DNA from 2 places in the Pseudoalteromonas sp. NJ631 genome. Region 2 is predicted to be linked to the other one. Evidence: predicted binding sites of a transcription regulator. Region 2 holds the regulator's gene; the other holds the start of a gene.

Region 1 (15,076 bases), on a different contig from region 2:
TACTAGCTCGCATGCCGCCAACAAAACGGTGGCCTTCAAGTGCAATTAAACCGTTTTGTTCTGCCTCTGCCAAGAATTTAGCATTTAGGCTATCATCATTTAACCAAAATGGTACGTTCATCAATGAGCGACAATGTTTTGCAACTTTGTTTGAATAGAAGTCAGAGTCGTCAATATAATCGTATAAAATGGCTGCTTTTTCTTGATTGTGCGCTTCCATGGCTTTAACACCACCAATGCTTTCAAGATACTTGAATACCTCAAACGCAAGATACCATGCAAATGTCGGTGGTGTGTTGTACATGCTTTGCTGATCAGCCTCAATGGCGTAATCAAGGATAGCAGGTCTTGGCAGCCCTTCACGCTTCAATAACGTCTTACGTACAATGGCGATACTGAGCCCTGAAGGACCGATATTTTTTTGTGCGCCAGCATAGATCAAATCAAAGTCATCGACGTTAATTTCACGAGATAAAATATTGGAAGACATGTCCGCTACAATTGGTGCAGTTGCATGCTTTGGAACGTCAAATATTTCGATACCGTCGATGGTTTCGTTTGGACAATAGTGAATAAATGAAGCGTTTTCTGGTAACTTCCACTCGGAAACACGTAAAATGTCGAATTGACCATTTTCGTCAGAACGAATATTAATCGCATGCGTTTGCGTGAATTTTTCACCTTCTTTCGTCGCACCGGTAGACCAGATCCCGTTCTCGATATATACGCCAGGTACACCATCTACATGTAGGTTTAGCGGTACAGCAGCAAAGTGACCTCGACCACCACCATGCATAAACAGAACTTCAAATTCATCAGAGATGTTCATCAAACGACGTAAGCTTGCTTCACATTGCTTTGCCATTTCGAGATACGGTGCCGAACGATGGCTCACTTCCATCACTGAAACACCTAGATTTTGCCAATCTAGAAATTCTTTTTGCGCTTTTTTCATAACTTCAACAGGTAACATCGCAGGACCCGCGCAAAAATTATAAACCGTCATATTTTTCCTCATTCCAAATAATCTAGATCATCCAAAGAATAGCGTTATTCTCATGACTTTTTGGATGAACAGTGGGCTGCCCGACTAAAACATCGGATTGTTGGTAGCCTTAATTTATCAGGCTTCAGGCTCTTGTCATAGAGGAACAGATTGAAAAAATTGACAGAAAGAAAAAAAGCGACCGAAGTCGCTTTTTTTGGGTAGAATTTTTATTCCTCTGCGTCAGATCCCGCAGCAGGTGTTGCTTCACCTTCTAGCTCTGCAACATCACCTTCAGGCAACGCTTCCACTTCAATTTCTTCGATGCGTTGAAGACCTACTACCTTTTCTTCTTCCATCGTACGGATCAGAATAACACCTTGGGTGTTACGGCCTACCGTAGAAACTTCGTTTACACGCGTTCTAACTAGCGTACCACGGTTTGAGATCAACATGATTTCATCGTTGTCATCAACTTGAACCGCGCCAACCACAGAGCCATTTCTTTCAGTTACTTTGATTGACACAACACCTTGTGTTGCACGGCTCTTCGCTGGGTACTCTTCAAGCGGTGTACGCTTACCATAACCATTTTCAGTTACGGTCAAGATTGCACCATCGCCTTGTGGTACGATTAGTGATACCACTTTCACGTCATCTGGCATCTTGATACCACGAACACCTGTTGCTGTACGGCCCATCGGACGTAAAGCCAACATTTCTTCGCCAGTTTCAGGATCGCGCTTCACTTCACCTGTTTCTGAATCTCGCTGCTTCTCGTTAAAGCGTACAACTTTACCATGCTCAGTAAATAGCATGATGTCATTTTCACCTGTAGTGATATTAGCACCGATCAGGCTATCGCCTTCGTTCAAGTTGATAGCAATAATACCACTTGCACGCTGACGGCTGTATGCAGTCAGAGGTGTTTTCTTAACGATACCACTTGCCGTTGCCATGACGATAAACTTATCTTCTTCGTATTCACGAACCGGTAAAATTGTCGTAATACGCTCATCAGCTTCGAGTGGTAACAAGTTAACAATTGGCTTACCGCGCGCAGCACGTGATGCAAGCGGCAGCTGGTAAACTTTCAACCAATACAAGCGGCCAGAAGTGGAGAAACAAAGAATTGTATCGTGAGTATTTGCAACGAGTAGACGTTCGATAAAGTCTTCATCTTTCATCTTAGTTGCAGATCGCCCTTTACCACCACGACGCTGAGCTTCGTAATCGCTAAGAGGTTGATACTTCACATAGCCTTCGTGAGAAAGCGTAACTACAACGTCTTCTTCGTTGATCAAATCTTCTAGACTGATATCGTGCGCAGCAGCAGTGATCTCTGTGCGACGCTCATCACCATACGTTTCTTTGATTTCAACTAACTCATCGCGGATCACTTCCATCAAACGCTCTGGAGTAGAAAGGATGTACAGTAGTTCAGCGATAAGATCGAGTAGTTCTTTGTATTCTGCTAGAATTTTCTCGTGCTCAAGACCCGTTAATTTGTGTAGTCTTAAGTCTAGGATTGCTTGGGCTTGTTGCTCAGACAAATAGTACTGACCATCACGGATCCCTAATTCTTCCGCTAACCAATCTGGACGCGCAACATTTTCTTCACCAGTACGCTCAAGCATTGATTTAACGTTACCAAGATCCCAAGCTCGCGCAGTTAGCGCCGCTTTCGCTTCCGCTGGTGTTGGTGACTTACGAATAAGCTCAATGATTGGGTCAATATTGGCTAGCGCAATTGCGAGGCCTTCAAGCGTATGCGCTCGGTCTCTTGCCTTACGCAGGTCAAATACAGTACGGCGCGTTACGACTTCACGACGGTGAATAATAAACGCATCAAGCATTTCTTTCAGGTTGAAACACTTAGGCTGGTTGTTGTCTAGTGCAACCATATTGATGCCAAACACAGTTTGTAGTTGTGTTTGCGCGTATAGGTTGTTTAGTACAACCTCACCGACTTCACCGCGTTTGATTTCAATAACAATACGCATACCGTCTTTATCCGACTCGTCGCGTAGTGCACTGATCCCTTCAACCTTTTTGTCTTTAACAAGTTCAGCAATCTTTTCAATTAGTCTTGCTTTGTTAACCTGGTAAGGAATTTCATGAACGATGATGGTTTCTTTGTTTGTTTTCTCATCGACTTCGATTTCAGCTTTCGCGCGGATGTAGATCTTACCACGGCCTGTTTTATAGGCTTGTTCGATGCCGTTTTTACCGCTAATGATGGCGGCAGTCGGGAAATCAGGACCCGGAATATAGTCGATTAACTCTTCAATGGTGATGTCTGGATTCTGGATCACAGCCAAACAGCCATTGATCACCTCAGTTAAGTTGTGAGGTGGAATATTGGTCGCCATACCAACCGCGATACCAGATGAACCATTCACCAATAAGTTAGGCACTTTAGTTGGTAACACATCTGGAATTTGCTCTGTACCATCGTAGTTTGGTACATAATCAACGGTTTCTTTTTCAAGGTCAGCAAGTAACTCGTGAGCGACTTTCGCCATACGTACTTCGGTATAACGCATCGCAGCTGCAGAGTCACCATCGACAGAACCAAAGTTACCTTGTCCATCTACGAGCATATAGCGTAGAGAGAAAGGCTGAGCCATACGTACAATAGTATCGTAAACCGCGCTATCACCATGCGGGTGATATTTACCGATTACGTCACCAACTACACGAGCTGACTTTTTATAAGGTTTGTTCCAGTCATTTTTAAGTTCATTCATCGCGAACAATACACGACGGTGAACAGGCTTTAGGCCGTCACGTACGTCAGGTAATGCACGACCTACGATTACACTCATTGCATAATCTAGGTATGAATTTTTTAATTCATCTTCGATATTGACTGGCAGGATTTCATTGGCGAGATCAGACATTTGACTCCACTTTCCTTCAGTGTCCACCCCTTTTGTGTCACACTACAACTTGTGTTGAGATGCTATCTGAATATCAAATTGCTTTTTCTGCTGAAGCGCCAATTAAACGCACTTCAAAAAATAGCCGAATTGCCTCAGAGTATCAGCGGGGGCTTTGTTTATTATAAAATTCGTCAAGCATGCTAACACACTTTTTACCGTTTTACAGGTGCTATTTTTATCTAATCCCCTTTATAATGCGCTCAATTCGACGAGGAAGTTTTTTATGACCGAACATCAAAATGTAGACCCTAATGAAATCGCTAAATTTGAAGAAATAGCAGAGCGCTGGTGGGACCGAGAGGGAGAATTTAAACCATTACACGACATTAACCCTTTGAGGTTGGACTTTATTAACGATAAGTGTGAAGGCCTATTCGCAAAAACAGTATTGGATGTCGGTTGTGGTGGTGGGATTTTAACAGAAAGCATGGCTAAGCTGGGTGCAAATGCAACCGGTATCGATATGGGGCAAGAGCCGCTTAACGTTGCAAAGCTTCACGCATTAGAGGTCGGCGTTAACGTAGACTATCAAAAAGTGCCAGCGGAAGAATTCGCAGCCATACACCAAAGTGAATTCGATGTAGTAACTTGCATGGAAATGCTAGAACACGTGCCAGACCCAGAATCCATTATTCGTTCAGTCGCACAGCTAGTTAAGCCTGGTGGTCATGTATTTTTTTCTACCTTAAACAAAACCACAAAAGCGTATTTACTGGCTATCGTCGCCGCAGAAAAACTGCTTAAAATGGTTCCTGAAGGCACGCATGAGCATGATAAGTTTATTCGCCCTTCGACCTTAATTGATTGGGCTGAAAAGTACGACCTCAAAGTTAGAGCGGCGACAGGGATTAACTACAACCCTATCGGCAAAACATTTACCTTAACTAAAGACGTTTCAGTTAACTACATTCTACACTTTGAGAAGCTGGCATGATCCAAGCGGTACTATTTGATTTAGACGGCACCTTGCTGGATACCAGTGATGATTTGGGCGCTGCACTAAACCACGTTTTAACTGCTAATAAAATGCCTACTGTCGGCAAACAGGTATATAGCAGTGCGATTTCAAACGGCGTAGCAGCGATGTTGCAGGTAGGATTTGGTGAGTCACTAAAGCACTACGACACTAAGGTTTTACGTCAGGGTGTGCTCGACTACTACCTGGAGAATTTATCAGTACATTCCCAATGCTTTGCGCAAATTGGTGAGTTATTAGCGGCACTTCTAGAAAAAGAGATTCAGGTTGGGATCATGACAAACAAGCCTGAGTTTTTAACACTTCCGCTACTAAAACAGATCCCTGAACTTGCAAAGATCGAGACAGTAGTATGCGGAGATACACTGGCGGTGGCCAAACCTCATCCCGAGCCTTTACTGTTGGTAGCGTCAAAATTGGGGGTTTCACCAGAGCAGTGTATTTATATTGGCGATGCTGAACGAGACATTATTGCTGCAAAATCCGCAAAAATGATTAGTGCAGCAGCAATGTGGGGATTCATTCCATCTGAAGCTGAAGCTAAGTCTTGGCATGCGGATCTCTATCTTACTAACCCGCTAGACACGTTATCGCATATTTAGTGCCGATAGAAAAATAAAACACCATATATTGTGTTTTTGCTATAATAGATACGAATTTGTGTAGAAAAAAATCAGTTAGAATTTTTTTTTATTTTTGCTGAAAAGCATCATCTTTTTGTTGATTTTTCTTTGTGGGCAGATAAGTGGATTGTCATAGGTTAGTGGATACTTACATAAATAAATTATCCCAAACTTATCCACAATTCTGCCCGAGTTGTTCTCTTGCAAATTCACGTCAACCCCACTATCTTGTGATCCCTAGCCACTAGGGCACCATATATAGTGGTGGTTTGCTAAACAATTTTATATTCGTGCGATATCTAAAGCGCGTTCCTAAGGAATACAGGCACATAACATGAACCAACAGCTATCTGTATGCAAAAGAAACGGTCGCAAAGAACCGTTAGATCTAGATAAGATCCATCGTGTCATTACATGGGCGGCAGAAGGCCTAGATAACGTCTCAGTTTCTCAGGTTGAATTAAAGTCACACATCCAGTTTTATGACGGTATTCGTACTGGTGATATCCACGAAACGATTATTAAAGCTGCAGCCGATCTGATCTCAAAAGAGTCTCCAGATTATCAGTATCTAGCCGCTCGTTTGGCTATTTTCCACTTGCGTAAGAAAGCCTATGGCTGTTTTGAGCCGCCGCACTTACACGACCACGTGGTAAAGCTGGTTGAAGACAAGCGCTATGATCAGCACCTTCTCACTGACTACACAAAGGCAGAGTTTGATGAGCTAAATAGCTACATCGACCATAGCCGAGATATGAACTTCAGCTATGCAGCCGTTAAGCAGTTGGAAGGTAAGTACCTTGTACAAAACCGCGTAACAGGCGAGATCTATGAAAGTGCGCAGTTCTTATATGTTCTTGTTGCTGCAAGCCTGTTTGCAAACTACCCGAAAGAAACGCGTCTAGATTACATTAAGCGATTCTACGATGCGGTTTCAACATTCAAAATTTCATTACCAACGCCAATTATGGCGGGTGTTCGTACGCCGACACGTCAGTTTAGCTCATGCGTACTGATTGAATGTGCCGATAGCCTAGATTCAATCAACGCAACTTCTTCTGCGATTGTAAAATACGTCAGTCAGCGCGCTGGTATTGGTATCAACGCTGGTCGTATTCGTGCACTAGGTAGCCCAATCAGAAATGGTGAAGCGTACCACACAGGATGTATTCCGTTTTATAAGCACTTCCAAACGGCTGTTAAAAGCTGTTCTCAAGGCGGTGTGCGTGGTGGCGCAGCGACCCTATTCTACCCGCTTTGGCATCTTGAAGTTGAAAACCTATTAGTACTAAAAAATAACCGTGGTGTTGAAGAAAACCGCGTGCGTCATTTAGATTATGGCGTGCAGTTCAACAAAACCATGTATAGCCGCCTAATTAAAGACGACTATATCACGCTATTTAGTCCATCAGACGTGCCAGGTCTTTACGACGCATTCTTTGAAGATCAAGATAAATTCGAAGAACTGTATGTTAAGTACGAGCAAGATGAATCTATTCGTAAGAAACGCATTAAAGCGATTGAATTATTCTCAATGTTTGCACAAGAGCGTGCGAGCACTGGTCGTATTTATCTACAAAACGTTGACCACTGTAATACGCACAGCCCGTTTGACTCTAAGGTTGCACCGATCCGCCAGTCAAATCTATGTCTTGAAATTGCACTACCAACGAAGCCGTTAAGCCATGTAAATGACCCTGAAGGTGAAATTGCACTTTGTACGCTTTCAGCATTTAACTTAGGTGCCATCAAGTCTCTAGATGAGCTAGAAGAGTTAGCAGAGCTTGCGGTTCGCGCACTTGATAACCTATTAGACTATCAAGACTACCCTGTTCCTGCTGCGTACAATGCAACGATGGGACGCCGTACACTGGGTATCGGTGTGATTAACTTTGCTTATTATCTTGCAAAGAACGGTGTTAAGTACTCAGACGGTAGCGCTAACGGCCTAACACACAGAACATTTGAAGCGATCCAATACTATCTGATGAAAGCATCGAATGAACTGGCAAAAGAGCGCGGCGCTTGTCCTAAGTTTAACGAGACGACTTATTCACAAGGTATCATGCCAATAGATACCTATAAGCGTGACCTTGATAAAGTCTGTGAAGAGCCATTACACCTTGACTGGGATGCATTAAGAGCAAATATCCAAGAACACGGTATGCGTAACTCAACGTTGTCAGCCTTGATGCCATCGGAAACATCATCGCAAATTTCAAATGCGACAAACGGCATTGAACCACCTCGTGGCCATATCAGTGTCAAAGCGAGTAAAGATGGTATCTTGAAGCAAGTTGTACCAGAGTACGACCGCCTCAAAGACAACTATGAGCTACTTTGGGATATTCCATCTAACGATGGTTACCTTGCGCTAGTTGGTATTATGCAGAAGTTCATCGATCAAACTATCTCTGCAAATACCAATTATGATCCAAGTAAGTTTGAAGCGGGTAAAGTTCCTATGAAGCTATTGCTAAAAGACTTACTCACCGCGTACAAACTTGGTGTTAAGACACTTTACTACCATAATACCCGCGACGGTGCTTCGGATGCTCAAGATGAGTTGAAACCAGAAGCAGAAGACGATGGCTGTGAAGGCGGCGCTTGTAAGATATAACTTTTTATGCGGGTGGTCTTCACCCGCTTTTTTAGGTATTGAGTAACACATTTATGGCATATTCTACGTTTAGCAGAAATCATAACGACCAATTAAAAGAACCGATGTTTTTCGGGCAAACTGTTAATGTATCTCGCTACGACCAACAGAAATTCCCTATTTTCGAAAAGCTAATTGAAAAGCAATTATCGTTTTTCTGGCGTCCAGAAGAAGTAGACGTAAGTAAGGATAGATTGGACTTCCAAGCACTCCCTGAGCACGAAAGACATATCTTTTTGAGCAACCTAAAATATCAAACGTTGCTAGACAGTGTTCAAGGTCGCTCTCCGAACGTTGCACTTTTGCCGATCGTTTCCATCCCTGAACTTGAAACTTGGATCGAAACTTGGGCGTTTAGTGAAACTATTCACAGTCGCTCTTACACTCACATTATTCGTAATGTGACGCAAAACCCAGAAGTGATCTTTGACGACATCGTGGGCAATGACAAAATTGTTGAACGTGCGGATGCAGTGACCAAGTATTACGACGAACTGATTGAAAAGGTAAGCCTTTATAATCAGTACGGTGAAGGCAAACATGAAATTAACGGCACAACGGTCGTCATTAACTTGTTTGAGCTGAAAAAGCTTCTGTACCTTTGCATCATGTCGGTAAACATCTTAGAAGCGATCCGCTTCTACGTGAGCTTTGCTTGCTCATTTGCTTTTGCTGAGCGAGAGCTTATGGAAGGTAATGCAAAGATCATCAAGCTGATTGCTCGTGATGAGGCGCTTCATTTGTCTGGCACACAGCATATGCTGAATATCATGCAAGAAGGCAAAGACGATCCAGAAATGTCTATCGTGGCAGCACAATGCCGTGACGAAGCGATTAAGATGTTTGTTGAAGCAGCTGAGCAAGAAAAAGAATGGGCTGAGTACCTGTTTAAAGACGGTTCAATGATTGGCCTAAACAAAGATATTTTGTGTCAATACGTTGAGTACATCACAAATATTCGTATGGCAGCAGTTGGTTTACCAACGCAATTTGAGACCAAATCGAATCCTATTCCGTGGATCAATGCTTGGCTTGTTTCTGACAATGTTCAGGTTGCACCACAGGAAGCTGAGATCAGCTCATACCTTGTTGGACAAATCGACTCTGAAGTTGATGCCTCTGACTTTGGCGATTTCGACCTGTAATGGTTGAAAAGCCTTCCTTCCTAATTCAGGTTGAGAATATTGAGGAGCCACTGAAATATGTGGCTTCTTCGTCTTCGATACTCGAAACCCTTGAAGCCGCAAATATTGAAGTCCCCTATCAATGTCGCGAGGGTTTTTGCGGCGCCTGCCGCGCCAAACTCATCGAGGGACAAACACAGTACGCGAACGAACCACTTGCTTTTGTGAGAGATGGGGAAATTTTATTGTGCTGTAGCAGACCCACAAGCCATATTAAAATAGAGTTGCCGTAAATAACCAAAACACGAGATAGTAATTTGTTCTCTAACAGCCGTTATCCCTAACTAATGCCTTAAATCAGCTTGGTAATTTGAGTACGAATATAGTGTTCACTATCAGTAACACTCATCGCCCCATTTTCAAAAATCACATCCCAATGCAAACTTCGCGTCAGCATTTCACACAATTCAGCTACAAAGTCCGTGGGAATACTAAACACAGAGAAAGATCCAATAAACTGTAATTGCGCTCGACGCTCTTCAAACCATTGCTCACCGCCAGCACACAACACCACAACCTTAGTATAAAGCTTTTCATACTTGAGTATCTCATCGACTTCTAAGGTACCAATAAACAAAGCGACTTCAACCTGTTCGTTGTCATCTTCTAGCCATACATCCGGCCAATATTTTTTCTCCGCCTTTCTCCACTTTGCCGGCTTATCAAAAGATAGTGCGCAGATCCCAAGCAGTTTCATCGCAAAGTGCTCGCTACTTTCTTTTGACAACATGGCAGTAGTAAACGCTTCTTCATGGTGGCTATGGTGAAATAAGTCAGCAACCTTAATCCTTGCCTTGAAAACAAATGGCTTATTCATTATGTTGTGCTCACTTTGACTTGTTCCTTAACTATAGTTGTAATTCTAATTTCAACAATAACTAAGTTATAGTATAACGTTATTGATCCTCCAAATTTGTAGTGTTATATTATCACTCTATTAGCCGAATAGGCTCACTCGTTCAATACATAACCTAACTCGTGGTAATAAAAATATGTTCAAGCAGTCTCTTATCGCCAGCGCATTAATTTCAATAATAGGTGCAGCGCCAGCTTATGCTGCACAACTAACAGGTAAAGTGGTTGATGCAAACAACCAACCGCTCAGTAACGCCACTATCCACCTTCATGGCAAAAGCAAATCGGTAAAGTCAGATAAATTTGGCCAATTTACGATTGAGCTTGATGCTGACTCGCAGCTTCATATCTCAAAGCCAAACTACTTAGACCATCGTATTAATGTTACCGAAGAACAAGGTTTCGTACGTGTTGAGCTAACACCAACGTCCGTTGAGAGCATAGTTGTTTATTCTTCTGCCCTGCACAAAAATAGTATGGAAATGACCTCTCCAGTGAGTGTATTAAGCGGTGATGAACTAAAAAACCGTGCAAAACCCACACTGGGTGAAACACTAAAAGGCCAACCAGGGATCAATGCTAGTTACTTTGGTCCGGTGAGTTCAAGCCCAATCATCCGTGGCTTAGATGGACCGAGGGTCAAAATCACGCAAAATGGGTTAGACAGTAGTGATGCCTCGCGCGTTGGTCCTGACCATGCCAACACTAACGATTCGCTAGCAGCGCAACAGATTGAAGTGCTAAGAGGCCCAGCTACCCTACTATACGGCTCAGGTGCAATAGGTGGTGTGGTTAATGTCGTTGATAATCGTATTCCTACTGATGTGATCGAAAGCCTTCAGGGCGCTGCCGACTATAGCCATGATACCAACTCAAATACCAATACCTTTGCGGTGTTATTAGAATCAGGCTTTGACGGCTTTAACTTCCATTTCGATGGCGTTAAGCGTAAAGGTGGTGACTATGAAACCCCAAATTTTGCGCTACCTCATGACGAACATGAAGAACACGAGCATGAACATGAAGGCGAAGATCATGCCCACGAAGCAGAAGAGCATGAAACAGAGTACGCCAATCGCGTCGATAATACCTTTATCGACTCTGAGCAATTTAACTTAGGTACAAGTTATGTTGGCGATCATCTGACCGTTGGTTTCTCGTATGGCCGTGTTGATACGGACTATGGCATTCCTGCTCACTCTCATATTGGTCATGACCATGATCACGAACATGAAGAAGAAGGACATGACCACGAAGAAGAATCCGTATTTGCTCGAGTAAAGCAAGATCGTTGGCAAGGGCTTGTAAATTATGCAGTACACAGTGATTGGCTTGAATCTGTTGGTCTACGTGTCGGCTACACCGATTATGAACACGCTGAAATTGAAGATGGAAATATTGGTACTGTATTTGAGAATGATACAACTGAGTTACGCTTAACGGCGGAGCACCGCTTAGGAGAGTGGCACGGCACTGTCGGTTATCATTTCTCCGACAGCGATTACGCCGCGAACGGTGAAGAAGCTTTTACACCATCGACCAATACCAAAACGCACGCACTTTATATCCTTGAAGAACGTCGCTTTGGAGATTTTACGCTTGAGTTAGGTGCTCGAATCGAAGACTACCAGCTATCAAGTAAAGGTAACCAACTGGAAGCGTACGAAAACGACCATGACCATGACCATGACCATGAAGGTGAACACGACCACGACCATAGTGGTAACTTAGATAATGGGTTTATTTCTTATGACCTAGAAATGACTAATCTAAGCTTATCTATTGGTGGTGTGTACGACTTTGCTGAAGGTCAAAACGTTGCTGTTTCGCTGTCTCGCTCGGAGCGCGCACCATTAACCGCGGAACTTCTTTCAAATGGTATTCATATCGCAACCAGCACCTATGAACTAGGGCTTGGTTATGAGCTAGAAGGCGATCATTTACACTTTGAGCCACAAGATATTGAACAAGAGACATCAAACAACTTAGACATCAGCTTTAGAAAGTTCTCAGGTGACTTTGGCTATACCGTTAACTTCTTCTATAACGACATCGAAAACTTCTACTATCAAGCATTAACAGACTATATCTATAGTCCAGAGCACGGTTTAGAAGTGGCAGATCACGAACATGAAGGCGCTGTTCCAGTGTTTAAGTTTGAAAGCAGTGATGCCAAACTATACGGTCTTGAGTTTGATGCCCATTACAAATTAAGCAACTTTGCACGCGTTAAAGTGTTTGGTGACTCGCTAACAGCCAAGTTAGATAACGACGAATATTTACCACGTATCCCAAGTAACAAGCTAGGTCTTGATTACGAACACAGTTACGAGAACTTAACAGCTAACTTCACAGTGACGCATTACTTCAAGCAAGACAACATCGCCAGCTATGAAAGTGAAACTAAGGGCTATACGTTAGTGGATATGTCATTTAACTATGACTTTGAGTTTATGGGCAGTGACATGGTTGGTTATGTTAACCTTGATAATTTGACTAATGAACTCGGCTTTGTGCATAGCTCGTTTATCAAAGAGCAAGCCCCACTTCCAGGTCGTAACATTAAGCTTGGTATCAGAGGCTACTTTTAATACCGATTCCTTTCTTTTATAGAAACCAAAAAGCTACCTCTTATAGGTAGCTTTTTTATTTAACTTGAAACTGTGATACCTCAATTTCATGACATTAAATCAGTAAGTTATGCGCGAGTACCAAAGATTTTGTCACCAGCATCACCAAGCCCTGGGACTATATATCCTTTTTCATTTAGATGACTATCCAGCGAAGCGGTATAAATTTCAACATCTGGATGCGCTTCTTCCACCAGCTTTACTCCCTCTGGCGCTGCCACAAGTACAATCGCTCTGATCTCTTTTGAACCTGCTTTTTTTAGCATGTCGATAGTAGCAATCAGTGAGCCACCTGTCGCAAGCATTGGATCAATAACTAATGCAAGTCTGGCATCGATATTGCCCACCAACTTCTCAAAATAAGGCACAGGCTCAAGTGTTTCTTCGTTACGCTGCAAACCCACAACACTTACTTTAGCTGCCGGGATCAACTGCAGTATGCCATCTAGCATCCCCAAACCCGCTCTTAAAATTGGCACTAAGGTGATCTTTTTGCCCGTCAGCCTTTTAACTGTTAACTCGTTACCGTCCCAAGCAGAGATGACCTGATCGCTCAACGTCAAATCTTTTGTTGCTTCATAAGTGAGTAAGTTGCCAACTTCCGAGACAATTTCGCGAAAATTTTTGGTTGATATACCCTGCTCTCGCAAGAGTCCAAGTTTATGCTGAACTAATGGGTGATCAATTACATGTAATGCCATGGCTGCGTATCCTTATAAACTGCTAAAGAAATCTTCTGGTTTGTGTCTTATAGGCTTAGTACATTGCACCGTAGGCGTGCCTAAATAAAGATAGCCAACGATTTCATCTTTTTCATCGAGACCAAGTTGCTTTTTCACTTCTGGACTCTGGGCAAAGTAGCCCGTTCGCCACACACCAGACAACCCCTGTGAAAAAGCCGCTTGCTGCATAGCAAGTACACTACAGCCTGCACTTTGAATTTGCTCAATACGAGGCACTTTTGGATGTTCTTGATAAGGAGATATTGCGATGATCAACATTGGCGCGCGCTCTGGTAACTGTCTCGCTCTATCTATTATTCGTTGTTCTTGCTGCTCTTTTACCGCCGCTTGATAGTAGATTTCACCTAGCTTTTCACGGCCTTTTTCTTCTACTGTAATAAATCTGAACGGTGTTAAGCCACCATGATCTGGCACTTTTAGTGCTGCTTTTTTAATGATTTCTAACTGAGCCGGATTAGGTCCAGGAAAAGACAGATTGCTATCTGACTGGCGTGTTAAGAGTAATTCTATGGCGTCCATTAACTCATCCCGTGTTGTGCCTTCAAAATGGCCGTGAATTATACCAATTTGACTTATTACGTGTCTCGAAATAGACCAAATACTTAAGCAAATTGGTATTACGTGGCTTGTAGTCTAACATTTTCCCTTAAATTCGACCACGCGACATCACGGATTTCTGAATAGCATCCTTGCAATATTTCGTTTTACTCTGGAAGTAAATCGCGTTGTTTCCTATCAATAAGTATCCTCAACCAATAGTCGACACTGACATAACGTCCACCACCGGTAAAAAATAGTGAAAGTAGTAATACAAAGTAAGTTGCCGCAAATTCAATTCCATTGTTTAAAATAACAATACTGCCTTTTTCGTAGAGATAATTCGGTCTGCCATTTTCTTCGACTATCTCTTTAATTAAATCCAAACGTTGCTTTGCTGCTACGCTATTTTCTAAACTCACTTTGGCTTCGTCAAAGCCGAGCCAATCTAATACTTTAGCGGCGCTAGTATCAGGATTTGTTGGTGTTACCGAAAACCAACCATGCTCCAAATGCACCGTAGTTGCAGCAACAACCATAGTCACCATGAGCGGAATAGACACTAAACGAGTAAGCAGGCCAAACAAAACCAACCAACCACCTAAAAACTCCGTCCAAGCGGCGAGAAACGCAAGCAAGTCAGGGAAAGGTAAACCTAAGCCCCATTCACTATTGCCAAACCATGCGACAATATTGGGATCGGCGAGGAGGCGTTGTAAAAATGTCGCGTCTGGATTAGACAAATTTAATTTATTGTAACCTGCGATGATCATAATTGGCGCGAGAATAAGGCGCATGAGTAATGGCGCGATACCAGAAAAATGTTGAGATAAATGTTGTAGTTGCCGATACGGCTTTAGTAGGTTGGCAAGCATATGCGGTCCATAGTTGATGTTTGAATTATCAGTATAGACCGCAGATTGGGTTGGATTATTTCGT
Region 2 (15,076 bases):
TAAAGAACTTGCTGGCAGAATGGAAGAACATTTAAAAGGGATGATAATCCCAGGCACTTTCTTTGAAGAGCTTGGCTTTAACTATATTGGCCCAATTGATGGACATGATGTTGGCACCCTAGTTGATACGCTGCGTAATATGCGTAACCTTAAGGGGCCACAGTTATTGCATGTTAAAACGCAAAAAGGGAAAGGCTATAAGCCTGCAGAGGCGGATCCTATTGGCTACCATGGCGTACCAAAGTTTGATCCAACCGTGCACAGCTTACCCAAATCAAAACCCAGCGCACCGACCTTTTCAAAAGTATTTGGTGACTGGCTCTGTGATATGGCCGCACAAGATAATAAGCTGATGGCTATTACACCTGCAATGCGTGAAGGTTCTGGTATGGTGCGCTTCTCTAAAGAGTACCCGACTCAGTATTTTGATGTTGCGATTGCTGAGCAACATGCTGTTACGCTTGGTGCTGGCTTTGCCTGTGAGGGCTTGAATCCTATTGTCGCTATTTATTCAAGCTTTTTACAACGTGCTTATGACCAATTAATTCATGATGTTGCACTACAAAATCTGCCAGTACTTTTTGCTATTGACCGCGCAGGTGTCGTTGGTGCCGATGGTGAAACACACCAAGGGGCTTATGATCTAAGCTTTTTGCGCTGCATTCCTAATATGGTGATCATGGCACCAAGCGACCTCAATGAATGTCGTCAAATGCTCTATACCGGTCACCGCCTAGATAGGCCAGCTGCGGTAAGATACCCTAGGGGCAGTGCGGGAAGCGCAGAGATTAGTGCAGAAATGAGCGAACTGGAAATTGGTAAGGGCAAGGTAGTAAGAGAAGGTGAAAAGCTGGCTATTTTAAGCTTTGGTACATTGCTTGAAAACGCTCAAACCGTTGCCGCAGAGCTAAATGCTACACTAGTTGATATGCGCTTTGTAAAACCTTTAGATACCGCACTTATCGAAGAGTTAGTGGTAACTCACGAGCGCTTTGTAACACTTGAAGACAACGCGATTGCTGGTGGTGCAGGTTCAGCTGTGAGCGAATATCTATTAGCCCAAGGCCATCTAAAGCCAATCAAACTACTCGGCCTACCTGATGAGTTTATTAAGCATGGTTCACAAACTGAGATCCACGCCGAACTGGGTTTAAACAGCGAAGGAATAAGTCAGCAAATTAAGGCCTGGCTAAATCCATAGTCTTGACTTTGAGCTGTTCTAAAAAAGGCTTCCATTTGGAAGCCTTTTTTATGTTCTTGTCCCATCCTAAACAAGGTTGACAGTTTAAGCGCTAGTGATGAGTATTACCTCATCCACACTCTCACTTCCGCAAGTCCATTGCTTTGCAAAAGTTGTAACTGAGACTCTATGTTCGCGCTTTGCTCAAATTCGAATGCATCCAATTGATCGTCAAAGATGATTGTCGCAGCACCATCACCGCCACGTTGTTTGACCTGATGCAATGCGATATCAGCTAAGTTCACAGATGATTCCCAGCCAATGACCTTACCACCTAGTAGTGGCAATGGATAATATGACCATCCCATCGACACCGTTAATTTAGTCGTTTTACCATTCGGTAAGCGGTAATCCGTTTCAGCAATCGCCTTACATAAGTCGCTGACGTACTCTTCGATATAGTCTCTGCTAAAGTCACGTAGCAGTAATAGGAATTCATCACCGCTCCAACGGACGACATAATCAGAACCTTGCGTTCGTGTATTGAGTAACGTTGCTAATTGCTGCAAACAGCTATCACCGCCAATTGGACCATAAGAATCATTAATTTTGCTAAAATCATCAATGTTCATAATCATCAATACCAAACTCTTATTTTGAGCCTGTAGTGACTGCGCATTGCGCTGATAATGCTCGACATCTTTTGGTAACTGATCAAAGAGGAAGCGACGACTACGTAGCCCCGTCAATTCATCTGAGTGACTTACAAGCTTAAGCTGAGTATTGACCTGATTGAGCTTTTCATTGGCTTTTCTGAGCTCTGTCGTACGCTCTGCTATCAACGCTTCTAGTGCGGCTTGCTTCCTTCTTTCTTGTGCTCTAAATACCCAGAAAATGAGATAGAACATAAATATAAATGCACAAGTGATAAACAGCCTAAAGTAAATCGTTTCATCAAAACGGCGCGGTAACGTAATGGATAAGTTAAGCACCTTCGCCTGCTCCCAATCTTGCCCTTGGCGCTTAACTTCTAAAACAAAGGTGAAGTTGCCTGGTGGTAAATTGGTATAAATTGCTTCGCGGCGAGATTGAGCATCACGCCATTGCGTATCGTGCCCTTTTAGCTTGTATCTAAATTCAATACTATGCGGCGCGTAAAAATCGATTGCAGTATAATTAATGGTTAGATCACGCTCCGATGTATCAAGCTGGATCACTTGATTTAAGGATTCTGTACTAAATACTCTATCGTGGGTAGACAATGACTCTAGCCTTGGCAATAAATCCCCACCACCAAAAAGCTGGACATTTTTAGGGATCTCAACGACACCTTGTAAGCTGGGGTAAAAAATAGCAGACTCGGTTTCAACCACTGCATCATGCCCAAGCCCCGAACAACATTGGCTTGGTCTGCCATCAAGCTGCCTATCGAATGGGCTTATTACTTGTTCAACTTGCAAACTCTCTATAACGTGACCAAATTGCGCAACGGGCATGCGATATACCCCTTTCATTGTGCTCACCCAGATGAGCTGATTGCTCTTGTCATAATGCAGCGAAAATATCGATCCGTAAGGCAATCCATTTGAAGCATCAAGCTGATACCAATCACCCTCTGAGGTACGATAGAATAACCCATCGTTGAGTGAGCCAACTAAAGTCGTCACGGTATCCAAATGCAAAATACTGGTGATATAAGCGGTATCCAATGACGTTTGAGAACCGATTTTTTCGATCCCCTTATCATTGTAACGATAAGCCCCTTTGTTTGTACCAATGAAGCCGTATCGAGGGAAGTCTTCAACAAAAGTGACGAATTGGCTACCGAGAAAGGCATTATAGGCAAACGGCGTTATCCCCTTGTAATCAAGGCGATACAAGCCCCTGCCAGTACCAAACCACATCCCCCCACGATTTGAAGGGCTGAGAGAAAATACCGGATTTTGCCTGAGCTCTCGCTCATTTAACTTTTGCAGTGTGCCATCTTCGTAAATAAGCGCACCACGGTCAGTACCAAGAATGAGCTTTTCACCGATAAATTCTAAGTCGTGTATTACAGAGCGATTTAACTGAGCACTTGTGAGCACGGGTTGATAACTATCATTTAACCCAATAATTCCAAGACCTTCTCTGCTAGCTACCCACAATTGACCATTGGAGCCTTGAGTAATTGCTGAGATAGCTTGATTTGTCCGTTGGCCGATATGATGACGCTCAACCTTACCTGAGTGAGCAAGCCAAAGTCCCTCATTTAAACTAGCAAGCCAGATATTATTATCGTTATCCATAAAAATATCGGCAAACCAGATGCTCTGATCTAGTTGAATTGGCTCAACAGCTTGCCAAATGCCATTATTTTGTCGGTATAACAATCGCCCATAAGTGGAAACCCACAGGCCACCTTCCTTATCGTTAAGAAACTTATATACCGCATTGTTACCCACTTCTTGGTAACGACGTAGTACTTCATCAATATCTAGAAAATAGGCGCCCAGCTCTGATGCTAAGAACAACTTACCATCGACCCAAGCTAAGTCATGTATGATGGTTTGTGCTAACTGTTCAGGTAATGACACTTTACTTGCCAATTCAAGCCGAACCCCATCGCCAGTGCGATTGCTTGATTCGCTGATTTTAAGTAAGTGACGCTCATTTACCAACCAAATACCATCTGGCACCAGCGCCATTTTAGTCACGGAACCTACAATTTGATTGATTTGGGTAACATCTAACGTACTTTGTTCGATGTTATTAGCGGCTAACGTCAGCTTTTTCGCAGAAACATAATACAGACCATTCGCAGCAATCCAGATCCCGCCATCTTCATCTTGCAAGATATCCCGTACAGGCCCCTGCAGATCGAAACGTCGAGCTTCTAAGGTTTTAGGGTTGAGTCTTAACAATCCTCGACGTGTGCCAACCCAGAGCATGCCAAATCGGTCTACCACCAATTTATTAATGGCATTGCTATTTAAAAACTCGGTATTTTGGGTATTGAAGTTTTGGAATTGATGACCGTCAAACCGACTTAAGCCAAACTGAGTTCCGAGCCAAATGTAGCCCTGATTGTCTTGAACGACACTCTTAACGCTTTGTGACGGTAATCCACTTTGGATATTCCACTGTTTAACTACGTAATCATCTATCGCCGCAAAACTCTTAATTGGTAGCAGCAAAGTGAAAATGAAAAACAATAGCCTTGTCATCTCGATTCCATCACATCAGCACAGTTAGACTAAAATGCCAGTTTTAAACAAAGCTTGCACGCAAATCAATGAAAAAATGCCAGCTAATACATCATCTAGCATAATCCCCGAGCCACCATGCAAACGTTTATCGAGCCATCTTATCGGACCCGGCTTCAAAATATCGAAAAAGCGGAACAAAATAAAGCCAACGATTAATGACTGCCAGCTAAGTGCCGCCCCTATCATGGTAATATAAAAGCCTGCCACTTCATCCCAGACAATGGCTGGATGGTCATGAACATTAACATCGTCTGCTGTTTTACCACACACCCAGATCCCAAATAACGTCATGACAATCGCAACAAGACATTGCAGCCAAATTGGTGCACCTTGGGTTGCAAAAATAAACGGTAATGCAGCGAAGGTACCAAAAGTACCAGGTGCTTTTTTCGCTAAACCAAGACCAAACCCGAGTGCAAAGAGTTGATGCGGCTTCTTTAAATTAAATACATACTGCTTAGCCAAACCAACTCCTAGCTAAAATGCTCAAAACCAAGCCCTGCGAGCTGGTAAGGTTGACCTTTTTTGAGCAATTGAATTTCGCCATTATTAGCCGTAATTTGGCCAATGCAAACTGGCTCAACACCATATTGCTTCAATCTAGTTTCCACGGCATTTTTGTTATTATCATTGACCGTGAAGAGTAACTCGTAGTCATCACCAAAACCGAGCGCGAGCCGCATGCGTGCATCTTCATCAAGACTTGAGCGCAGCGCATCAGACTGTGGGACTTTATCGGCATTTATCTTAGCGCCAACTAACGAGCTACGTAAAATATGCTTAAGATCCGCAAGTAAACCGTCTGAGATATCGATTGCAGAGGTAGCAAGGCCTCTGAGTACTTGACCCGCAGCAACTCGTGGCGCAGGATAGTGAAACTTTTCAAGCGCTGCTTTGTAGTGTTTTGGCTCAAGCGTCCAGCCTTGCTTTCGCGCTTCAATAGCAAGCCCTGCGTCACCAAGCGGACCTGTTACATAAATCCAATCACCCACTCGCGCACCTGAGCGCTTGAGTGCTTTACCAGTTGGTACAATACCTTTTGCACATACAGTGATAGTCAATGGACCTTGCGTTGTATCGCCACCTATTACTTGTACGTTATAGTACTCAGCGATTTCATGCATGCCTTCGGTGAAGGCCTCTAACCACTCCAAGTCAGCGCTAGGTAACGTTAAACCAAGCGACACCCAAGTAGGTTCCGCCCCCATTGCAGCTAAGTCGCTAAGGTTTACCGCGATCACACGGTGACCAAGTGCCCGAGGTGGAATATCTTCAAAAAAATGCACACCCGCAACTAGCGTATCCGTTGTTACCGCAAGCTGATTGCCAGCAGGAACTGAAACTAAGGCGCAGTCATCACCGATCCCAAGCTCTACATCTCGACGAATAATGCCACGGCCTTTAAAGTAGTGATTGATTAGCTCAAATTCTTTCATACACAAAAAAGCCGGCCAAGGCCGGCTATTCCTATAGTAAAGCTTATTTGCGAATAAACTTAACCGCTTTGTCTAGTACACCGTTAACGAATTTGTGGCTTTCTTCAGCGCCAAACATTTTCGCTAACTCAATACCTTCGTTGATAGCCACTTTGTATGGCACATCTTCACGGAATTTAAGCTCATAAGCACTAACACGTAACACGGCAAGCTCAACCATATCCAATTCTTCAAGTGGACGAGCTAAATGCGGACGAATTGCTTCGTCTAGCTGCTTTTGGTTAACAACAACACCACGCGCTAAGTCTTTGAAGTATTCCACATCGACTTTCGTTACGTCGTTTTCGATCAGCATTTGCTGTTCGATATCGGCAATTGGGTTACCACTTAGCTGCCAAGAATAAATAGCTTGTAAAGCAAGTACACGTGCTTTGCGTCTAGCTGCTGGTTTCACTGAGATTCCTCTTAAATTTGCTCTAGCACGTTCACCATTTCTAGAGCTCCAAGGGCGGCTTCTCCCCCTTTGTTGCCCATTTTAGTGCCCGCGCGCTCGATAGCTTGCTCAATGCTTTCAGTGGTAAGTACACCAAAAGCAACAGGGATGTCATAATCTAATGAAACGCTAGCTAAGCCTTTGTTAGACTCGTTAGCAACTAAATCGAAGTGTGGTGTACCACCACGAATAATCACACCTAGCGCAATAATCGCGTCGTGCTCTTTTTTCATCGCAACGCGTTTTGCTGCTAGTGGTAGTTCAACCGCTCCCGGTACATATACAACCGTGATGTCTTCATCGCTAACACCACCGGTACGTTTTAATTCATCTACAGCGCCTTCAAGTAAGCTGCTACCGATAAAATCGTTAAAACGTGAAATGACAATGGCAAATTTTTTGCCAGGAGCGTATTTATTACCTTCGATTACTTTCATTAGATGTTCCTAATCTGTATGAGCAATTGCCAAATTGAGGCGCATGATAGCACAGTAATGTGGCAATCGCCTACTACCAGAATATAGGCGATTGCGATCAATTTGGCATTTTGGAATTATTTTGGTTCGACGTATTCAACCACTTCTAAGTGGAAACCAGACAGTGCATGATATTTTTTCGGTAGACTCATTAGGCGCATTTTCTGAATGCCTAAATCAGCCAAAATTTGCGACCCCACACCTACGGTGCGCGAAGTACCTTGGAATTTACGGTAGTTCACCTGTTCGCCCGCATCTTCCGCAGCAAACGCCTTAACTAGCGCTTCCATTTCTTCGCTGTGTTCTTGCTTACCAAGAATGACTAATACACCTTCGTTGTCAGCGATGTGCTTCATGGCACTTTGCAGCGTCCAGCTTCTATCCGCACTGCGATCTGAATGAAGAATATCGTTAAACGTGCTTTGCAAATGCACACGCACTAAATTGGCTTCTTCCGATTTGATCTCGCCCTTAACCATCGCATAGTGAAGTTGATTATCAATGGTGTCTTTGTACGTCACCAGATTAAACTCACCGAACTCAGTAGGCAGTTTACACTCTGCTACTTTTTCGATAGTAGTTTCGTTTAAGTTACGATACTCAATTAAATCAGCAATGGTGCCGATTTTAATATCGTGTTCTTTTGCAAATACTTCTAGTTGTGGGCGGCGTGCCATAGTGCCGTCTGGATTGAGAATTTCAACAATCACAGATGCAGGCTCCAATCCCGCCAAACGTGCTAAATCACATCCAGCTTCAGTATGACCTGCACGCGTTAAAACGCCGCCTGGTTGCGCCATGATTGGGAAGATATGACCAGGTTGTACGATATCTTCAGGCACTGCACCTTTGGCAACTGCAGCTTGCACTGTACGAGCACGATCTGCCGCTGAAATCCCAGTAGTTACGCCTTTCGCAGCTTCAATAGACAAAGTAAAGTTGGTAGAGAACTGAGCGCCATTGGTTTTCACCATTAGTGGCAAGTTCAGCTGCTCACAGCGCTCCTGTGTCATGGTTAAACAGATTAACCCGCGACCATATGTTGCCATGAAATTAATTGCATCTGGTGTAATGTGCTCTGCTGCAATGATCAGATCACCTTCATTTTCTCGGTCTTCATCATCCATCAAAATAACCATTTTACCGGCTTTAATGTCCGCGATGATTTCCTCAGCACTATTTAAACTCATAGTTTTCCCATTTTTACTTTGTCTGTGGCTACTTTATAAAGCCAGCTTTCGCCAATAGACTGGTTGTGAGAGTGGACTCGCTGGCAGCGCTTGGCTCACCCTGAATTAGTCTTTCGAGGTAGCGGGCGATTTGATCAACCTCTAAGTTTAGTTTTGACCCGACTTGAAAACCTGCAATCGTCGTTTCTTGCGCCGTGTGAGGCACAATGGTCAGTTTAAAGCGATTTTGTTCCACGGCATTGACCGTCAAACTGATACCATCAATGGCAACCGAGCCTTTATACGGAATATACTTCATTAGCGATGACGGCGCAGCTAGCCAATAATCAGTCGCTCTGGCATTAGCGGTTATCTCTACCACTTCAGCGATACCATCCACATGGCCAGAAACCAAATGACCACCTAGGCGTGAAATCGGCTGCAGTGCCTTTTCAAGATTGACCTTTTGGCCTTGTTTGTACTCGGCAAAACGCGTCAAACTTAAGGTTTCGTTAGAAACATCGGCTTTGAAGCCATCATGAAACTTCTCAGTTACGGTCAGGCAGACCCCGTTAGTGGCAATGCTATCACCCAAGTTTACATCGCTCATATCAAGAGATGTCGTGGTTACACGAACAATTAAATCGCCGCCCTTGAGCTGCAATTGAGTTAATGTTCCTGTTGCTTCGATAATACCTGTAAACATTTTACTTCTCTTTAGTCGCGATAAGTTTGAGATCAGGCCCCACTTGGCAAACGTCGCCAAACACTAACTCTGGTATTTGCGACATGGCACTCAGTGGTGTGGTGTTAAACAGCCCTTTTCCAGCGCCAATTATTTTCGGTGCCAAATAGATGATATATTCATCAATTAGCCCTTGTTCATGCATTACCCCCGCAAGGGTGGCGCCAGCCTCAAGCCAAACATAATTACAGTGCTTTTCAGCCAGCTTGTTGAGCACGGCTTTTAGGTCGAGCTTACCGTTGATTTCAGGCACGACAATTTGCTCTACGAAATGAGGCCATTGCGCTGAATTATCAATAGTACGGCGAAAAATAATCACCGGAGATGCGATTTTAAATAACGCAAGATCTGGTGTCAGACGATTTTGTGAGTCAATAATCGCACGTATCGGCTGGCGTAGCTCAGGTTGAGGATAATCGGTGTCTTGCAAAAACTCTTCACGAACATTGAGTCTGGCATTGTCTACCATAACCGTATCGGCCCCGGTCAAGACCACGCAGCTTTGCGCACGGTGGCGCTGCACATCTAAGCGCGCTGCCGCTGAGGTGATCCACTTGCTCTGGCCATTGTTTAATGCAGTTTTGCCATCAAGAGAAGCGGCAAGCTTACAGGTCACGAACGGCAACCCATACTCCATTCGCTTCAAGAAACCAGTATTTAGCGCCCTTGCTTGTGGCTCTAGCAAACCAAAAGCCGTTGCAATTCCCGCGGCCTCTAACATTGCCAATCCGCGCCCTGCAACTTGTGGGTTAGGATCAACCATAGCTGCAACCACTCTGCTGACGCCTGCGTCGATCAGACCTTTAGCACACGGCGGCGTTCTGCCATAGTGACTACATGGCTCAAGCGTTACATAGGCAGTCGCACCAGCGGCTTTAGCTCCAGCTTGCTTAAGCGCATGCACTTCAGCATGGCCTTCACCTGCTTTTAAGTGCGCGCCTTCGCCGACGATTTCACCGTCTTTTACGATCACACAGCCGACGTTTGGATTGGGTGTTGTGGTGTATTTACCGCGCTTTGCAAGCGTGATTGCACGGCTCATGTAATCATGATCTTGCGCTGTGAACTGGCTCAATCCCCCAACCTCGCAATTTCTTCACCAAACTCACGAATATCTTCGAAAGAGCGATATACCGAAGCAAATCGCACATAAGCCACTTTATCGAGCTTTTTGAGGGCTTCCATAATACATTCTCCAATCATGTCGCTTGGTACTTCACGTTCGCCCGTACCACGAATTTGAGATTTAATCTGGTGTACCACTTCTTCTATTTGTTCTGTGCTGACGGGGCGCTTTTCCAGCGCTCGGTGCATGCCATTGAGTAACTTATCTTCATTGAAAGGCTCTCTGGTTCCATCTTGCTTTATTACGCGCGGCATTAAGAGCTCAGCACCTTCAAAAGTGGTAAAGCGTTCGTGGCATAAAATACACTCACGACGGCGACGGACTTGGTGGCCGGAAGCAACCAAACGTGAATCTATCACTTTGGTATCTTTGGCTGTACAGAATGGACAATGCATAGACGCTCTCGTTGACTCAAAAACAAAAAAGGCCGCTTGAATGCGGCCTTAATCATAACAAAAAACTGCTTTTTTGTGAGCGAAATTATGCGTAAACAGGTAATTTAGCGCAAATTGCTTTTACTTTTTCTTTCACTTGTGCCTGTACAGACTCATCATTGATGTTGTCTAGTACGTCACAGATCCAGCCAGCAAGCTCTTTCGACTCAGCCTCTTTAAAGCCACGGCGAGTGATCGCAGGAGAACCGATACGCAGACCAGAAGTAACGAACGGTGAACGTGGATCGTTTGGTACAGAGTTTTTGTTTACTGTGATGTTTGCACGGCCAAGCGCTGCATCCGCATCTTTACCTGTGATGTCTTTATCAATCAGGTCAAGTAGGAACAGGTGGTTTTCAGTTTTGCCAGAAACCACTTTATAACCACGCTCCTGAAGTACCGCAACCATAGCTTGTGCATTTTTAACCACTTGCTCTTGGTATGACTTGAACTCTGGCTGTAGTGCTTCTTTGAACGCAACCGCTTTCGCAGCGATAACGTGACATAGAGGACCACCTTGACCACCAGGGAATACAGCAGAGTTTAGCTTCTTGTAGATTTCTTCATCATCACAAGCAGAGATGATAAGACCACCACGAGGACCCGCTAGCGTTTTGTGCGTTGTTGTTGTTACAACGTGTGCATGAGGCACTGGGCTTGGGTAAATACCAGCGGCAACAAGACCTGCAACGTGCGCCATATCAACAAGTAGGTAAGCGCCTACTTTATCAGCGATTTCGCGGAACTTAGCCCAGTCAACGATACCTGAGTACGCAGAGAAACCACCGATGATCATTTTTGGCTTGTGCTCAAGTGCTAACGCTTCAACTTGCGCGTAATCGATTTCGCCAGTTTCTTCGTTTAGACCGTACTGAATAGCATTGTACGTTTTACCAGAGAAGTTTACGTGTGAACCGTGCGTTAAGTGACCACCGTGAGCAAGGCTCATACCTAGCACAGTGTCATGTGGCTGAAGTAGCGCTTGGAATACCGCCGCGTTTGCTTGTGAGCCAGCGTGAGGCTGAACGTTTGCGTAAGTCGAACCAAATAGCGCATTGGCACGGTCAATCGCGAGTTGCTCAACCACATCAACGTGCTCACAACCACCGTAATAACGCTTACCTGGGTAACCTTCAGCATACTTGTTTGTTAGCTGAGAACCCTGCGCTTCAAGTACACGTGGGCTACAGTAGTTCTCAGAAGCGATAAGCTCGATGTGCTCTTCTTGACGTGAAGTTTCTGCTTCAATCGCTGCAAATAGTTCTGGGTCAAAATCTGCAATATTCATGTTACGTTCTAACATGGTTTCTCCTAGGTAAACGTAAGGGTATTTTTAAAGACAATCTAGCATCACAAGATAACCAGTTTGCCTATGAAATCAGCATGGGCATATTTAAGCAGGGATTGAATTTATTTCACACCCCTATCGCGATGATATTTTTTTATTTAAACATTAATATTTTAAATAAGACAACCTAAGTTGTATTTGAAAAGCTAATATAGTCTTGAAATTGACCTTATCTGAGTGGGCGTTCTACCCACTCAGACAGGCTCTCTGATTTAGTTGAGTTTTGCTAACATTGCTGCCTTCAAAGCATCATAATCTGCACTAAGCGGCTCTGCCAAACATGGTTTTTGCAATGCATCGACCAACGGTTTTGGCATGTCAAGTTTCTGATTTAAAACACCTTCTACAGATTCCTTAAACTTCGCAGGATGCGCAGTGGCAAGGAAAATTCCGGTTTCATCCGCTTGAGAGTCCAGCGCTAATCCTTCGTAGGCTATCGCAGTATGTGGCTCAGCCAAGTAACCTTTATCATGTAATTCTTGCATTACTGTCTGAGTTCGCGCTTCCGTCACCGAACGTGAATAAAAGTCATGTTTGTTAAAATCCTCTCTATCTAGCATGATTTCAACACGAGGCCAGTTATTAGGTTTACTCACGTCCATCGCATTAGAGAGTGACTCCAAAGTGTCGTTTGGTTGCCACTCACCCGAGGCAATATAACGGGGTACAGTGTCATTTTGGTTTGTCGTGGCACTTAACTTGGCAATAGGCAGTCCAATCGCGGCCGCAATCATCGCCGCACAGACATTACCGAAGTTACCACTTGGCACTGAAACATGCACTTTATCACGCTGCGACTTAGGTAATTGCGCTAGCGCTTCAAAGTAATAACACACTTGCGCCACTAAACGGCTGATGTTGATGGAGTTAGCTGAATTAAGACCAAGCTTTTGCTTTACTTCGTCATCAAGGAATGCAGACTTTACCATCGCTTGGCAGTCATCAAAGCTGCCATCTACAGCATAACAATGAATGTTTTTCCCAAGTGTTGTAAATAGCTTTTGTTGGGCAAGGGAAATCTTGCCATGAGGGTAAAGGATCACCACATCGACATTTTCTTTTTCGTAAAAGGCATGGGCAACGGCGGCGCCAGTATCGCCACTTGTTGCCGTGAGGATAGTCACGCGCTCACCTTGATTAAACATGCTAATGCATTCAGCCATAAAGCGGCCGCCAAAGTCCTTAAATGCCAGTGTTGGTCCATGAAAAAGCTCTAAACAATGCTGATTTTTAGCAACTTCGACTAACTTAGCTGGGAAATTAAAGGCGCGTTTTACCATCGCATCGAGCGTATCTTGTGGTAGTTCATCACCAATAAGGTGATGTAATACCTTGGCACTACGCTCAGCAAAAGGTAATTCAAGTAGTGCATCAACATCCGCAATACGCTCAAATGTAGGAGGAAAAAAAACCCCCTGGTTACGACCTAAACCGATTTTTACCGCTTCAACGAATGAGACTATCTGCTGTTCGTCTTTTAAATTCACTAATTTCATTACTTTTGATCCTTTAATTCTCTTGTGCCAAGCATATCTAATCGGCAAACATGGCTAAAACCCGCTTCATTAATGTAGTTTTGTTGCAACCATTGCTGCACTGCATTTGCCTGTTGCTCTGACTTACAAATAGCAAATAATGTGGGCCCTGCCCCTGAAATACTCACCAGCTCGGCACCTAGGGCTGGTAGCGCGTCTTTTGCTTCACTAAAGCCGGCAATGAGTGGCGCTCTCGCTTCCTCGGCAATGCTGTCTTTCATCATCGACAGTGCTTTGTCAAATTGACCTGACTGCATCAATAAACAAAAGCCCGAGAGTCGCTGGGCAAATTCCACCGTATCATGCAAAGAAAATTGCTGTGGTAGTGCTTGCCTTGCTTTCGCAGTATTCAAGGCAAAGCCAGGATATGCAATAACATAAAACCAGCTCTCATCATGCGCAACACTGATTGCTTTACTTGGAATGCAGTCTGCCGTCAGTTGTAGTCCACCAAGGTAGCATGGCGTGATGTTGTCGTAGTGACGACCGCCACTGACCTTTGCTTCAAAGTCGGCCATCAATTCAATGAGCGCCTCTTGACTTAATTGCGTATTGGCAAAATCATTGAGTGCAGCAAAAGCGGCAACCACAGAGCAAGCGCTAGAGCCTAAACCTGAACCAACAGGAAGGCCCTTATATAAGGTCATAGCAACCGCTGGCATGTTTGGTGCCACATGCAGTTTGAAGTGCTGTAAACACTGAAACGCCAAATTGTCTTTAGGATCGGCGGAGAGCTTTTCTGCATATGGACCAATACAATTGAACGTATCACGCTCTGCGGCTTCAACACTGACCTGATCGCCCAATAAACTGCCATCAATAGGCTGGATTGCGGCGCCAAGGGCGTCAAAGCCAACACAAAAATTGCCCATTGACGCTGGTGCATAAAACGTTTTCATAAGTCCTACCTCGACAGCGTTTTTAGGATATCAGCAAATACGCCTGCAGAGGTTACTTCTGCGCCCGCGCCATAACCTCTGATCACAAAAGGCTTTGGTTGATAATACTGACTTAAAATAGCCAGTGCGTTTTCACCATCACGAATATCGTACAGAGCGTGCTCTTTATCTACCGCTTCAATGCCAACGCGGCATTTACCGTCAACGATTGAACCGACATAGCGCAGCACTTGCCCTTGTGCTTTTGCTGCCGCAATACGCGCTGCGAAAGCATCATCTAATTGTGGTAATTGCGCCATAAATTCATCAACACTGGCGCCCTCAGCAAACCCTTCAGGTAATACGGATTCAACTTCAATATCACTGAGTTCCAACGGCAGCCCCGATTCACGGGCAATGATAAGCAGCTTACGCGCGACATCCGTACCGGATAAGTCATCGCGCGGATCTGGCTCTGTAAAACCACTTTGTTTGGCTTTCTCTGTCGCTTCCGATAGCGATAAACCATCCGACAATACGCCAAAGATATACGATAGCGAGCCAGACAAAATACCACTGAATGAAAGCAATTCATCTCCTGCGCCAAACAGCAATTTAAGGTTGTCTAAGACAGGGAGTCCGGCGCCAACGTTGGTTTCGTATAGAAAGTGACGGCGCTTAGCTAGTGCAGCCTGCTGTAGTGACTGATAATACTCAAAGCTGCCAGTATTGGCTTTTTTGTTAGCCGCAACAACATGAAAGCCCGCATTAAGAAAGTCTAAATAGCCATCGGCAACGAACTGAGCTGCACTACAATCAACAATCACAGGGTTAATTAAATGATTTTGTCTAACAAACTGGCTAACCTGTTGTAAATCAAAGCCCGACTCAGCTTTCTCTAGCGCCAGTTCCCAGTTATCAAACGGTACGCCTTCTGGGTCTAAATAACACTTACTTGAGTTTGCAATGCCATAGAGGTTCAAGCGTATATTACGTTTTTCAAGCCAT

Evidence for each region. Region 2 encodes NrdR, which represses ribonucleotide reductase genes. Its sites were predicted from a motif close to AAACACNANATNTNGTGTTT; they were not measured.
Region 1: a site for NrdR is predicted at 5,777-5,796, ahead of nrdA (class 1a ribonucleoside-diphosphate reductase subunit alpha). Genes of this name have one in related genera too.

Annotation. Positions count from the first base shown of each region.
Region 1 covers NZ_AKXJ01000004.1:55,229-70,304, reverse strand. The annotation lists gene serC (3-phosphoserine/phosphohydroxythreonine transaminase) at 1-1,006, opposite strand, end outside; gene gyrA (DNA gyrase subunit A) at 1,216-3,888, opposite strand; gene ubiG (bifunctional 2-polyprenyl-6-hydroxyphenol methylase/3-demethylubiquinol 3-O-methyltransferase UbiG) at 4,154-4,864, shown strand; gene A587_RS0109050 (HAD family hydrolase) at 4,861-5,508, shown strand; gene nrdA (class 1a ribonucleoside-diphosphate reductase subunit alpha) at 5,864-8,149, shown strand; gene nrdB (class Ia ribonucleoside-diphosphate reductase subunit beta) at 8,203-9,333, shown strand; gene yfaE (class I ribonucleotide reductase maintenance protein YfaE) at 9,333-9,605, shown strand; gene A587_RS0109030 (YaeQ family protein) at 9,665-10,189, opposite strand; gene A587_RS0109025 (TonB-dependent receptor) at 10,365-12,818, shown strand; gene upp (uracil phosphoribosyltransferase) at 12,926-13,558, opposite strand; gene A587_RS0109015 (NAD(P)H nitroreductase) at 13,571-14,119, opposite strand; gene A587_RS0109010 (HvfX family Cu-binding RiPP maturation protein) at 14,305-15,012, opposite strand; gene A587_RS0109005 (FAD-dependent oxidoreductase) at 15,076-15,076, opposite strand, start outside.
Region 2 covers NZ_AKXJ01000001.1:613,000-628,075, forward strand. The annotation lists gene dxs (1-deoxy-D-xylulose-5-phosphate synthase) at 1-1,201, shown strand, start outside; gene A587_RS0102955 (ligand-binding sensor domain-containing diguanylate cyclase) at 1,306-4,386, opposite strand; gene A587_RS0102960 (phosphatidylglycerophosphatase A family protein) at 4,411-4,893, opposite strand; gene thiL (thiamine-phosphate kinase) at 4,902-5,864, opposite strand; gene nusB (transcription antitermination factor NusB) at 5,908-6,318, opposite strand; gene ribH (6,7-dimethyl-8-ribityllumazine synthase) at 6,330-6,794, opposite strand; gene ribBA (bifunctional 3,4-dihydroxy-2-butanone-4-phosphate synthase/GTP cyclohydrolase II) at 6,911-8,023, opposite strand; gene A587_RS0102985 (riboflavin synthase) at 8,052-8,708, opposite strand; gene ribD (bifunctional diaminohydroxyphosphoribosylaminopyrimidine deaminase/5-amino-6-(5-phosphoribosylamino)uracil reductase RibD) at 8,710-9,822, opposite strand; gene nrdR (transcriptional regulator NrdR) at 9,819-10,268, opposite strand; gene glyA (serine hydroxymethyltransferase) at 10,354-11,610, opposite strand; gene thrC (threonine synthase) at 11,868-13,151, opposite strand; gene thrB (homoserine kinase) at 13,151-14,089, opposite strand; gene thrA (bifunctional aspartate kinase/homoserine dehydrogenase I) at 14,095-15,076, opposite strand, start outside.